3 regions of the Pseudoalteromonas sp. MB41 genome follow, and region 3 is predicted to be linked to each of the others. Evidence: predicted binding sites of a transcription regulator. Region 3 holds the regulator's gene; each other region holds the start of a gene.
What was found. The regulator LexA, encoded in region 3, represses DNA repair genes until DNA is damaged. The targets are predictions, from matches to a motif close to TACTGTATNNNNATACAGTA.

Region 1: the regulator LexA is predicted to act here: its motif matches at 841-860, upstream of uvrD (DNA helicase II).
Region 2: the regulator LexA is predicted to act here: its motif matches at 944-963, upstream of ruvC (crossover junction endodeoxyribonuclease RuvC).

What each region holds. Positions count from the first base shown of each region.
Region 1 covers NZ_JAJJZF010000006.1:154,114-158,482, forward strand. Annotated here, with positions in the region: gene LPA49_RS09070 (YacL family protein) at 1-310, opposite strand, end outside; gene LPA49_RS09075 (hypothetical protein) at 441-665, opposite strand; gene uvrD (DNA helicase II) at 925-3,090, shown strand; gene LPA49_RS09085 (GNAT family N-acetyltransferase) at 3,068-4,369, shown strand, end outside.
Region 2 covers NZ_JAJJZF010000001.1:88,964-93,332, reverse strand. Annotated here, with positions in the region: gene LPA49_RS00415 (ABC transporter permease) at 1-886, shown strand, start outside; gene ruvC (crossover junction endodeoxyribonuclease RuvC) at 1,013-1,537, shown strand; gene ruvA (Holliday junction branch migration protein RuvA) at 1,539-2,159, shown strand; gene ruvB (Holliday junction branch migration DNA helicase RuvB) at 2,167-3,171, shown strand; gene LPA49_RS00395 (hypothetical protein) at 3,509-3,751, shown strand; gene tolQ (protein TolQ) at 4,230-4,369, shown strand, end outside.
Region 3 covers NZ_JAJJZF010000014.1:73,883-78,251, reverse strand. Annotated here, with positions in the region: gene LPA49_RS14070 (hypothetical protein) at 1-204, shown strand, start outside; gene LPA49_RS14065 (PaaI family thioesterase) at 208-645, opposite strand; gene lexA (transcriptional repressor LexA) at 819-1,436, shown strand; gene coxB (cytochrome c oxidase subunit II) at 1,980-3,122, shown strand; gene ctaD (cytochrome c oxidase subunit I) at 3,122-4,369, shown strand, end outside.

The sequences.
Region 1 (4,369 bases), on a different contig from region 3:
CGCAGCCACTGCTTAAGCCATTTTCTTCAAGCATTAAATCATCATCCTGATACGCCATGAGATCTTCATTATCTTGATGAAGAGCATGAGCTTCAAACAACGCTTCGTCCTTGCTCAAAATCAAATCTATTTCTTGGCCTTGCAGTGTTAAGGGCTCATGACTATTTTTAACAGCGGAAATTAGCGCCTGGACCATCGCTATTTTTTCTTTGCCTATTTCTTCATTCAACCAACGACCGATAACCGCATGTTCAGTCGAAATTTTAATACGTAAACCGCTCATTGGATCGCGGATAAATTGATATTCCATCGTAAATACTCACAACTCTTGATGCAGTAATTATATCGGTTGCGGCATGCAGTAGCGAGTTCAGAAGGCCAAAAACAACACTAGCGCCCAATGGCGCTAGTGTTAATGCTGTTTAGATATATAAAAATTGCTAGAGTCGCGACTTGAAACGCGCGGCATCAATGATTGCCCATAGGTATACAATCGGAAGTAATATGAAACCAACGGCGACATAAATTAATACCCCACTTATGATCCACGCTAAGAAAAATGCGATCGCCGCCATCAAACGACCTTGCACCAGTTGCCCTAAACCGGGAAAAAAGATATTACATATTGCTGCGATTACATTACCGCCAGAACCTTGCTCTGCCATACTAACCTCTGTAGTTTTTGATGATTATACTTTTTATAAACACACTTCATGCCAACTTATTATATTTTATAAATCAACACGTTAAATTTTCACACTGTTTTTATTTTAGTTCTTTTTGCCACAAATAGGTCAAATTCACAATTTTTATTATGCAATTTTAATAACTTGCCAAAATAGCTGTTTATAAAAACAGTATTTTATTTAGCCTTGCATAAACACCTGTTATACTCCTCTCATTATAGATTGAAAAGGCGTAACGATGGACGTTTCTGAATTACTCGATGGCTTAAATGACAAACAACGGGATGCAGTCGCAGCCCCATTGCAAAATATGCTAGTACTTGCTGGTGCAGGTTCTGGTAAAACTCGAGTACTTGTTCATCGTATCGCATGGCTAATGCAAGTTGAGCAAGCCTCTGCCTACAGTATTTTTGCCGTCACCTTTACTAATAAAGCTGCAAAAGAGATGCGCTCTCGCGTAGAAGAAACCTTAAAAGCGCCTGTTGGTGGCATGTGGATTGGCACTTTCCACGGGTTGTCTCACCGTATTTTGCGTGCACATCATCGTGAAGCAAAATTACCTGAAAGCTTTCAAATCTTAGATTCAGACGATCAGCAGCGAATGATCAAACGCTTACTTAAAGCAATGAATATCGATGATAAAAAGTGGCCAGCGAAACAGTTTAGCTGGTACATCAGTGCTAAAAAAGACGAAGGTCTGCGCCCTAAAGATATTCAGGCTTACGATATCAATGAGCAAATGATGCTGAAAGTTTATGCAGCATATCAAGAATCGTGCGATCGTGCTGGTTTGGTCGACTTTGCAGAAATTTTATTACGCTGCTACGAAGTACTTAACAATCACCCTACGCTACTGCGTCATTATCAGCAGCGTTTTGCTCATATGTTGGTAGACGAGTTCCAAGATACCAATACGATTCAATATGCTTGGTTAAAGCTGCTAGCAGGAAACACCAACAGCATTATGATAGTAGGTGATGATGACCAAAGTATCTATGGTTGGCGCGGTGCACGTATTGAGAATATTAAACGCTTTTTAACCGACTTCGAAGCCGAAACCATTCGTCTTGAGCAGAACTACCGCTCAACAGCCACAATATTAAAAGCCTCCAATGCGCTAATTAAAAATAATGCTGAACGCATGGGTAAAAGCCTCTGGACCGATGGTAACGAGGGTGAACCAATTTCGGTGTATGCCGCTTTTAACGAATTAGATGAAGCCCGTTTCGTAAGCAGTAAACTGCGTAGCTGGCTAAATGCTGGTAATGCCTTGCAAGATGCCGCGATTCTATACCGTAACAATGCGCAATCTCGTGTACTCGAGGAAGCCATGTTACAAGAAGGGCTTAAATACCGCATTTATGGCGGCATGCGCTTCTTCGAGCGTCAAGAGATTAAAGACGCCCTTTCGTACCTGCGCTTAGTGGGTAATCGCCAAGATGATGCCGCCTTTGAGCGCGTTATTAACACCCCTGCTCGTGGCATTGGAGATAAAACCCTCAGCCACATTCGTGACTGTGCGCGGAACGAGTCTCTTCCTCTGTGGTATGCTGCAAAAGCCATTATTGAACAGCAGCATCTATCTGGGCGTGCAGCCAGTGCAGTAACAAAATTTTTAGAGCTGGTTGAGCACATTGAAGACAAAATCAGTGATCTTACCTTAGAAGAGCAAGCTAAATACGCGATTCAAACTTCAGGGTTGATGGCCATGTACCAAGCTGAAAAAGGTGAAAAAGGCCGCGCTCGCGTAGAAAACTTAGAAGAGCTCATTAGTGCCTGTGGCCAATATGAGCTACCTGAAGACGAAGAATTCAGCTCACCACTGCAAGGCTTTCTTGCGTACACTTCTCTCGAATCAGGCGAAGGTCAAGCCGATGAGCACGAAGATGCCGTGCAAATGATGACACTTCATTCAGCAAAAGGCCTTGAGTTCCCGCTTGTTTTTATGGTGGGTGTTGAAGAAGGCATGTTTCCTTCACAGCAAAGTAATGAGGAGTCTGGTCGCTTAGAAGAAGAGCGCCGTTTGTGTTATGTAGGCATGACCCGAGCGATGGAAAAGCTGTACATTAGTCACGCTGAAACTCGCCGTTTATATGGCCAAGAAAAATACCACAGCCCCTCTCGATTCTTGCGCGAAATGCCAGAAGACTGTGTTGAGGAAATTCGTATCAAAACACAAGTTTCAAGGCCCCCAGCCGCAGGCCGTTTTAGCTCATCAGTCACACATGCCGCATTTGAAGACAGTGGCTTTAATTTAGGGCAACGCGTTTTACATGCAAAATTTGGTGTAGGAACGGTACTAAATTATGAAGGCAGTGGTGCACAGTCACGTATTCAAGTGAACTTTGATGATTTAGGCAGTAAGTGGCTTGTTACTCAGTATGCAAGACTTCAAGCCTTATAACGACTACCTAAGCATGCTCATCACTGAGCTGACGATTGCCAAGCATCGTCAGCTTATTGTGGTGCAAGGTGATGCAACCTGGTGTTATGCATTTGCCAATCAACTGTCACTGCCAAACACGTATGTGTTTAGCAGTTGCCATCAATTAAAAAATAGCGTCTTCCCAAAGCATGTTCATCAAATTCTTGGACAAGAGTTTCAACACGCGATTTTTGATGGTTTTAGTGGACTGTATGCAGATAAGTTAGCCGCGCTTGCCGGTACAGTTAAAGCCGGTGGTGTGTTTATTTTATTACTCCCGAATGACCCAACATGGGTCGATCCTGCGCTTGAAAACGTCACATCGTTTGGACAAACAATAACGCATAGTTTCTTTAATGAACGCCTAACTACATTATTAGAGTCGCAAACACACATTTTTAAGCAGCACATCACGCCAACGACATATCAAACAATACACCCACATCACGCATTAATTGACTTCTCTCAACAACAGGCGTGTATTGAGCAAATAATTAAAACAGCACAGGGTCGCGCACATCGTCCTCTCGTAATTAGTGCTGATAGAGGGCGAGGAAAATCAGCCGCATTAGGCCTTGCAGCTGCTGCATTAAAGGATAAAAAAATACTGCTGTGTGCGACTCAAGTTAAAGCGGTGCAAACCACATTTAAACACTTAGCTGAACAACTTAATGTCCCTTTGCAAGCCAATTGCAAGCAACTTGCAAACCTAAGTTATAGTGCTCCTGATAACCTCCTTAATGAAAAACCTCAATGCGATCTGCTATTTATAGATGAAGCTGCAGCTATCCCTGTTCCTATGCTAATGCAAATTTTACACTCGTATCCACGTATTGTGTTTGCTAGCACCATGGTCGGTTATGAAGGCAATGGCCGCGGTTATACACTGCGCTTTTTACATTATTTGCGCAGCCAGTTTAAGTCATTAAAGACAATAAACTTAGACGCACCGATCCGCTTTGCAAAGCATGATCCGCTTGAGTACGCCATACGCGATTTATTACTGCTTGATGCGCAATACAATCAAGTCGCTAGTTCGTTACCTTTGCAGTTCGAGCAGGTTAGCAAGGAGCGCCTTATTCGTGATGAACTCTTATTAAGCCAAGTTATGGCACTCCTCGCGTTAGCGCACTACCAAACCAGTGTGAGTGATTTACGTCAATTGCTTGATGCACCTGAGTTACACTTATTTATTTGCCGACAAGCAGAAAACCTACAAGCCGTCTGTTTAGTCGCAATTGAAGGGGGACTATCGCAA
Region 2 (4,369 bases), on a different contig from region 3:
TGTTAATGCCGTTAATGGTGAGCTGGTGGCTCGTGAGGTATCATTAGAAGACAATGAGAAAAAAGATGAAGAAGCACGTTCAGGTATTGGCCGAGAGTTAAATCTTACGTGGCGCGCTGAGCTACCCAAGCAAAATGAGTTAATTGACGGTACATGGTTTACCGAGAGCTCAGTGGCAGAGGCGTCATTAGAAGAGTCAATGTTAGCGCGTTTAGATGTAGAGTTGGGCGATACACTCACCTTTTTAATTGGCGCTCAGTCATTCGATGCCAAAATTACCAGTGTACGTAAAGTAAATTGGAACACCTTAAAACCGAATTTCTTTATTATTTTGAGCCCCGATGTGCTGCAAAGTTTCCCTGCGACGTACATTTCATCGGTGCGTGTAAATAAAGATCAAAAGCGAGAGTTTAGTGAGTTATTACGTCAATACCCAACGGTGAATGCGATTGATGTTGAAAGCTTTATTAAGCAAATACGCTCAACAATAGAGCAAGTATCGTTAGCGATTGGCTTTGTACTCGCGATTGTTGTTGCGTGTGGTGCTTTAGTGCTTATTTCGCAAGTGCAAGCCAGCCTAGGTGAGCGTATGCAAGAAATTGTTATTTTGCGTACGCTAGGCGCTAAAGGGCGATTAATTAAAAACGCGACCTTGTATGAATTTTTATTATTAGGCTTTACGGCCGGTTTAGTCGCGGCTGTTGTCAGTGATGTTGCTTTGTTAATTGTACAAAAACAAATGTTCGAATTAGCAGGTAAGTTGCATCCACATATTTGGTTAATAGGCCCTGCAGCAGGTGGGTTATTTGTTGCGTGTTTAGGGTATTTAATGATAGCGCGCACTATGCGAAAAAATACTCAAGGTTTACTGCGGTCGCTAGGATAAAGACGATGTTTAAAAAATGCTCGCAATTGCGGGCATTTTTTATGAACTGTAATTAGTTACTGGTAATTTATACAGTGCTCTGGCATTATTAAATGCAGATGATGATTTTATAGATGGGTCAGTTAGTTGGCGATTATTTTAGGGATTGATCCTGGTTCACGATTAACAGGTTATGGGGTAATAGCCCACCAAGGTACTAAATTTACTTATTTAGGGAGTGGCTGTATAAAGCTTGCTGATCACGACTTTCCTATACGCTTAAAAATGATTTATCAAGGTGTTAGCCAGTTAATTGAACAGTTTTCGCCGGATAATTTTGCCATTGAAAAAGTGTTCATGGCACATAATCCTGACTCAGCACTCAAACTTGGTCAAGCCCGAGGGGCCGCCATAGTCGGTGCGTCAATGGCAGAGTTGCCCGTATTTGAGTACTCAGCCAGACAAATAAAACAGGCGGTCGTGGGGAATGGTGGTGCCGATAAATCGCAAGTACAGCATATGGTTAAAAATATTCTAAAACTGCCGGGAACCCCGCAAGCCGACGCTGCCGATGCGTTAGCAATTGCCATTTGCCATGCTCACTCAGAACAAAATTTAATTAAACTTGCGGGCAGCGCGAGCAAAACCGTAAGAGGACGATTAAGGAAGTAATATGATAGGTCGATTAAACGGGTTACTTGTTGAAAAGCAGCCACCAGAAATACTTATAGAGGTAAGTGGTGTCGGTTACGAAGTGCAAATGCCAATGACCTGTTTTTATGATTTACCCAATGTGGGTGAACAAGCGGTTATTTATACTCATTTTGTTGTTCGCGAAGACGCACAGTTATTATTTGGTTTTAATAATAAAACTGAACGTGCTTTATTTAGAGAGCTGTTAAAAGCAAATGGGGTAGGCCCTAAACTTGGCCTTGCCATTTTGTCGGGCATGTCGGCGCAGCAGTTTGTTAGTTGTGTTAACAATGAAGATGCGACAACCTTGGTTAAACTGCCTGGGGTGGGCAAAAAGACTGCAGAGCGCTTGGTACTTGAAATGAAAGACAGGCTAAAAAATTGGGGTAATGACTTATTCACACCATTTAGCGATAATGCCATTATTGAGCCTGCAAGTAATGATACGCTAGTAGCGAATAATGCTGCGGATGATGCTGTTTCAGCACTTGAATCTTTAGGCTATAAACTACCGCAAGCGCAAAAAGCGGTTAAAGCTGTAAATAAACCAGGTATGACAACAGAGGTTCTTATTAAAGAAGCTCTAAAGTCAATGTTGTGAGTACACCATGATTGAAGCAGATCGCTTAATTGATGCGAGTGAACAAAGTAATGAAGACAGTGTCGATCGTGCAATACGTCCAAAACTATTAAACGACTACACAGGCCAGCCGCATGTTAAGCAACAAATGGAAATTTTTATTGAAGCCGCTCGTCATCGTGGTGAAGCGTTAGACCATTTACTCATTTTTGGTCCGCCGGGTTTGGGTAAAACAACACTGGCTAATATTGTAGCGAATGAGCTTAATGTAAACATTAAAACGACTTCAGGGCCGGTTCTTGAAAAAGCGGGCGACTTAGCCGCGCTATTAACTAACCTTGAAGAAGGCGATGTACTGTTTATTGATGAAATTCACCGCTTAAGTCCACAAGTAGAAGAAATACTTTACCCCGCAATGGAAGATTATCAACTCGATATTATGATTGGTGAAGGTCCTGCGGCACGATCAATTAAGCTCGATTTACCGCCTTTCACATTAATAGGGGCTACAACGCGTGCTGGCTCGTTAACATCGCCATTACGAGATCGTTTTGGCATTGTGCAACGCTTAGAGTTTTATTCGGTTGAAGATTTATCAAAAATTGTTGCCCGCTCTGCTCGATATTTAGATTTAATCATGTGTGACGAAGGCGCCGTTGAAATTGCTAAACGCTCACGCGGTACACCACGAATAGCAAACAGACTTTTGCGCCGAGTACGAGATTACACGCAAGTTAAATCAGACGGTAAAGTAAATGCCGAAGTCGCTGAACAAGCACTTGATATGATCGATGTTGATAAAAGCGGTTTTGATTACATGGACCGAAAATACCTTCTTGCCATCATTGAAAAGTTTATGGGTGGCCCTGTTGGTCTCGATAACTTAGCGGCTGCCATTGGCGAAGAAAAAGAGACTATTGAAGATGTCATTGAGCCATTTTTAATTCAACAAGGATTTATTCAACGCACGCCCAGAGGGCGACTCGTTTCTGATATTGCCTACCTTCATTTTGGTCTTACCCCAGATAAATAACAAAACCCCGCTTAGCGGGGTTTTTAGTTTTTAGATATTAGAAAGTAGATACTAGAAAGTAGATATTAGAAGGTAGATATTAGAAGGTGGATCGAGCGGGGGTTACTGTAGCGATTAAATATAAAAAGCTTGCCTTAGGTTAATGTGGATTTATTTTGCACAAACCACAAACCACAAACCACAAACCACAAACCACAAACCACAAACCACAAACCACAAACCACAAACCACAAACCACAAACCACAAACCACAAACCACAAACCACAAACCACGATTGATGGTCTCATTTTAACATCTGTAATTCACATGCTGTTAAGTTATCTGTAGGTATTCTCATTGACGTTTGTGCAGGCAAAAAAAAGCCCGCATAAGCATGCGGGCAAACAACAAGTTGAAGGAAGTAATCCAGGGAACTACGGTTTTCTTAAAGAGGTTTTATCCTGTTTAAGTCAACCAAGTGCAATACGAAACTTCATATTGCAAAAAACGGAGCTTAATGAAAAAACTTTCAAAGGTTGCAGCTCGGTATGGGGAAATGATACGCAATGGTGGATTTTTCTTCAAACTAGAAAAATTTAATTTTCAGATAAAAAAAACTAATGTGAGTGATTTGTTGGTTTGTTTTCTTTTTGTTCACTTATTGAGTGTTTTTACTTTAAGTTTATGAATAAAATGATTTTTATAATATCAACAAACATTGTTCAGGATTAGTTTAAGTATTCTGTAGTAGATTTGCAAAACATGTTTTGGGTGTTTATGCGTAAAATATGAATAAACGCCGTGTTTTATGAGGTTTTGCTATATTTTTAGTTGCCTAATGGTGGTACTCATTTTTGCAGTGAAAACATAGCAAAAATAAGTTTTTAAAGGATTGTGAGCAAAAAATAGCTAAGCTGAGTGCTTTTCACCGTTATTTGCCGCTATTTCACAGCAAGAGCGTTGTCAGTTCATTATTGACTAGATACACTAGATGTAACTTTTGGCCAAGTTTGTGGTCAATAAATGCAAGTGTAAAAAATATAACAAATTATATAGAAATCTATTTTAGGAGTTTAACGTGGGATCAGGGCTTAACTTTTTAGATCTTATTCTAGAAGCCAGTGTACTTGTCCAATTAGTGATGTTGGCATTAGTGGGTATGTCGGTCATGTCATGGGCAATTATTTTTCAACGTAAAAAAGCGATTTCTGATGCATT
Region 3 (4,369 bases):
AACCAATTATGTGAACTTATAGAGTCGTGCTCACGCAATGCATTAAAGCAATGGTTGTCTTGCTCAAAGCGTACTTTCGATATTGGGTTTGAGTCGGGTGACTCACCTAAATGTTTTAATCAAGCCCTGCACGCAGACACCTTATTACGTATTTCAGCGATTGGCGCAGGGCTCGAAATTACTATTTATCCTGTTGAGCGTTAATCACTAACGCTTGACTACCGCTGCGGTCATTCGTGATACGCAGCATAGTTCACCTGCCGCATTCGTTATTTTAATTTCCCATACAGATGTTCGCTTACCTAAGTGCAGTGGCTTTGCCGTGGCTGTTAAGAGGCCTTTTCGAGAGGCTTTAATGTGATTGGCATTTATTTCTTGGCCAACAGCATAATATGCGGTGAAGTCGACCACAAAATTGGCTGCATAACTTGCTACAGTCTCTGCTAAAACAACATTAGCACCACCATGGACCATCCCCATAGGGTTATGATGCTCTGGAATAGCGGGCATAGTGGCCACTAAATAATCGTCGCCGATTTCGGTTATTTCAATGCCCATTGTTTTCATTAATGTGCCTTGCCCAGTAATACCCTGTTCGAGTTCTTTACATAATTCGAGGGTGAATGGTTGATACCAAATGCTCATTGTGTTTCCTTCGCAAACTAACTTCTTAAGTGAAATATCGGTATACAATATGGTATCTATCCCCACCGTTCAATGCTTGTTTTTTATCATGAGAGGAAGGGGAATTTAAATTTGCGATTTTCAGATAACTGTATATACTCACAGTTAAATGTACTGTATGGAAAACCAGTTGTATGCGCCCATTAACAAAACGCCAATCGCAAATTTTAGAACTTATTAAAGTATTTATTAAAGACACTGGTATGCCACCTACGCGTGCTGAAATAGCGCAAACATTGGGATTTAAAAGTGCCAATGCCGCTGAAGAGCATCTAAAAGCACTGGCAAAAAAAGGCATGATTAAAATGAAGCCTGGAGCAAGCCGAGGCATTCAATTAGTCGAAGAAGACGAGCCAGAACAGCTTGGCTTACCACTGATTGGGCGTGTTGCCGCGGGTGAACCTATTTTGGCGCAAGAGCATGTAGAAAGCCATTGTCAGGTTGACCCTGCATTGTTTAAACCCGCTGCAGACTTCTTATTGCGAGTTAACGGCATGAGTATGAAAGACATTGGCATCATGGATGGTGACTTACTGGCAGTACACAAAACGCAAGTTGCAGAAAATGGCCAAGTTGTTGTGGCACGTGTCGATGACGATGTGACTGTAAAGCGCTTAGAAAAAGCAGGACGTAAAGTATTTTTGCATGCTGAAAATGAAGAATTTGCCCCGATTGAAGTGGACTTAGAGCATGAGTCATTTAATATTGAAGGCTTAGCGGTTGGGGTTATTCGCAACGCTGATTGGATGTAGCTTTTTATATTACGCGTTAATCGTTACAAGCAGAGTAATTACTTTATCTGCTTTGCTAAACTTTTTTGAAACAACGCACCAAATTGATTCAATTTGGTGCGTTGTTTGTTTTTGACCGTTTACCTAAGATTTGTTCACCCTTACTTTCTACATAAAGCCTTATACGGCGCAGTTTTCCTTTCTTTTTAAGTTTTTATACTTGCCTTAAGTATTAATTAACGCGCTGATTATAGTTGTTATTTTTGCACCAAAATAAACATTTATTACCACAAAAACTTGCTTATTGCTCATTTTTTAACTAATTGGTTAAGTACATTGTATTAACACCTATTTACGAAAAAGACACACAACAAATGTGTAAGGGGGTTAAACAATGAGTGTGTCGTTCACTGCGTCGTGATGATACACAGACCCAAGCTGTTTGCAGATGACACATCAACCATCGATTGGTTTGGGTATTTAAACAATAAAAAAAACGAATGGGCACCAGCTGTAACGCCTTTTCGCTTTGCGTCTTGCAATAGCATTAAAAGGAGCTGTCACATGGGTAAACTGCGTTACACCTTGTGGCTTATATTGGTAGCACTTCCGCAACTTGCTTTGGCAAATAGCCAATTCAATATGCGTAAAGGTGTCACTGATATAAGTAATAATGTTTATGAATTACATATGACGATATTTATTATCTGTTGTGTGATTGGCATCATCGTATTTGCGGTGATGTTTTGGGCTTTGATACATCATCGTAAGTCTAAAGGGGCAAAGCCTGCCCAATTCCATGAAAGCACGAAGGTCGAGATACTTTGGACTGCAATTCCATTTGTGATCTTAATCGCTATGGCGATCCCTGCCACCAAAACGCTTATTGCCATGGAAGATGCTTCAAAAGCAGATATTACAATCAAAGTAACAGGGTCGCAGTGGAAGTGGCACTATGAATACATGGGAGAAGATATTGCTTTCTATTCGATTTTAGCGACACCGAAAGATCAAATAGATAATCAAGCCGAAAAAACAGAGCACTACCTACTCGAAGTCGACAAACCTCTGGTGTTACCAATCAACAAAAAAGTACGTTTTTTAATGACCTCTGATGATGTAATACATTCTTGGTGGGTTCCTGATTTTGCCGTGAAAAAAGATGCCAATCCCGGCTTTATTAATGAAGCATGGACACGCATTAATGAGCCCGGTATGTACCGCGGCCAATGCGCAGAGTTATGTGGCAAAGACCATGGTTTTATGCCGGTGGTTGTTGAGGCATTGCCAGAAGATGAGTTTGCGACTTGGCTTGCAGACGCAAAACAAGCGAAAGAACAAGCCGCTGCTGCAGATGCCGCATTACTTGATCAAACTCTTTCGAAAGATGAATTAGTTGTTTTAGGCGAGCAAGTCTATATGGCCAGCTGCGCAGCCTGCCATCAGCCCACTGGCATGGGATTGCCTGGTGTATTTCCAGCCTTAAAAGGCAGCCCAATCGTGTTGGGCGATGTGAACGATCATATTGATATTGTTTTACATGGTAAGCCTGGTACAGCGATGCAAGCGTTTGATAAACAGCTTTCAATAAAACAACTTGCAGCAGTCATCACTTATAAACGCAATGCGTGGGGTAACAATACCGGTGATGTCATTCAACCGAGTCAGATTCAAGCAGCAATTGATGCAGCAGCGGAGGCGAACTAATGAGTAACGTTATTAATGAGCAAGCCACTGAGCATGCGCATCACGACCACCATCATCCAGCGAAAGGTTTCAAGCGTTGGTTATATACAACCAACCATAAAGACATCGGTAGTTTGTACCTGATCTTCTCATTGACGATGTTTTTAATTGGCGGCGCCATGGCTATGGTGATCCGTGCTGAATTATTCCAACCAGGTTTACAATTGGTTGATCCTCACTTTTTTAACCAAATGACCACAGTACATGGGTTGATCATGGTATTTGGGGCTGTGATGCCCGCCTTTACAGGGCTTGCAAACTGGATGGTACCTATGATGATAGGTGCGCCAGATATGGCCTTACCACGAATGAACAACTGGAGCTTTTGGATTTTACCTTTTGCCTTCCTTATTTTATTGGCATCGCTGCTTATGCCCGGTGGTGGTCCCGCTTTTGGTTGGACGTTCTATGCACCGCTTTCAACGACTTACAGTAACGACAATACCGCGCTGTTTGTGTTTGCAGTGCATATTATGGGTATTAGCTCAATTATGGGCGCTATCAATGTCATTGTGACAATTGTAAACCTTAGAGCGCCGGGTATGACATGGATGAAACTGCCTCTATTTGTATGGACGTGGCTGATCACGGCTTTCTTACTGATTGCTGTTATGCCCGTGCTGGCAGGTGCCGTGACAATGGTATTGACCGATAAGTACTTTGCGACCAGTTTTTTTGATGCTGCTGGTGGCGGAGATCCGGTGATGTTCCAGCATATTTTCTGGTTCTTTGGTCACCCTGAAGTCTACATTATGATCTTACCTGCGTTCGGTATTATCTCAACGATTGTGCCGACCTTTTCGCGCAAAAAATTATTCGGCTATGCGTCCATGGTGTATGCAACCTCATCAATAGCACTCTTAAGCTTTATTGTTTGGGCACACCACATGTTTACGACAGGTATGCCGGTTGCTGGCGAATTGTTCTTTATGTACGCGACGATGCTGATTTCGGTGCCAACTGGGGTAAAAGTGTTTAACTGGGTGGCAACAATGTGGCGAGGCTCTATTAGCTTTGAAATACCCATGATGTTTGCAATCGCCTTTATTGTGTTATTTACGTTGGGTGGTTTTTCGGGGCTTATGCTTGCTATTACACCGGCCGATTTTCAGTATCATGACACCTACTTTGTGGTTGCCCACTTCCATTATGTATTAGTTACAGGTGCTGTGTTCTCCATTATGGCTGGGGCCTATTATTGGCTGCCG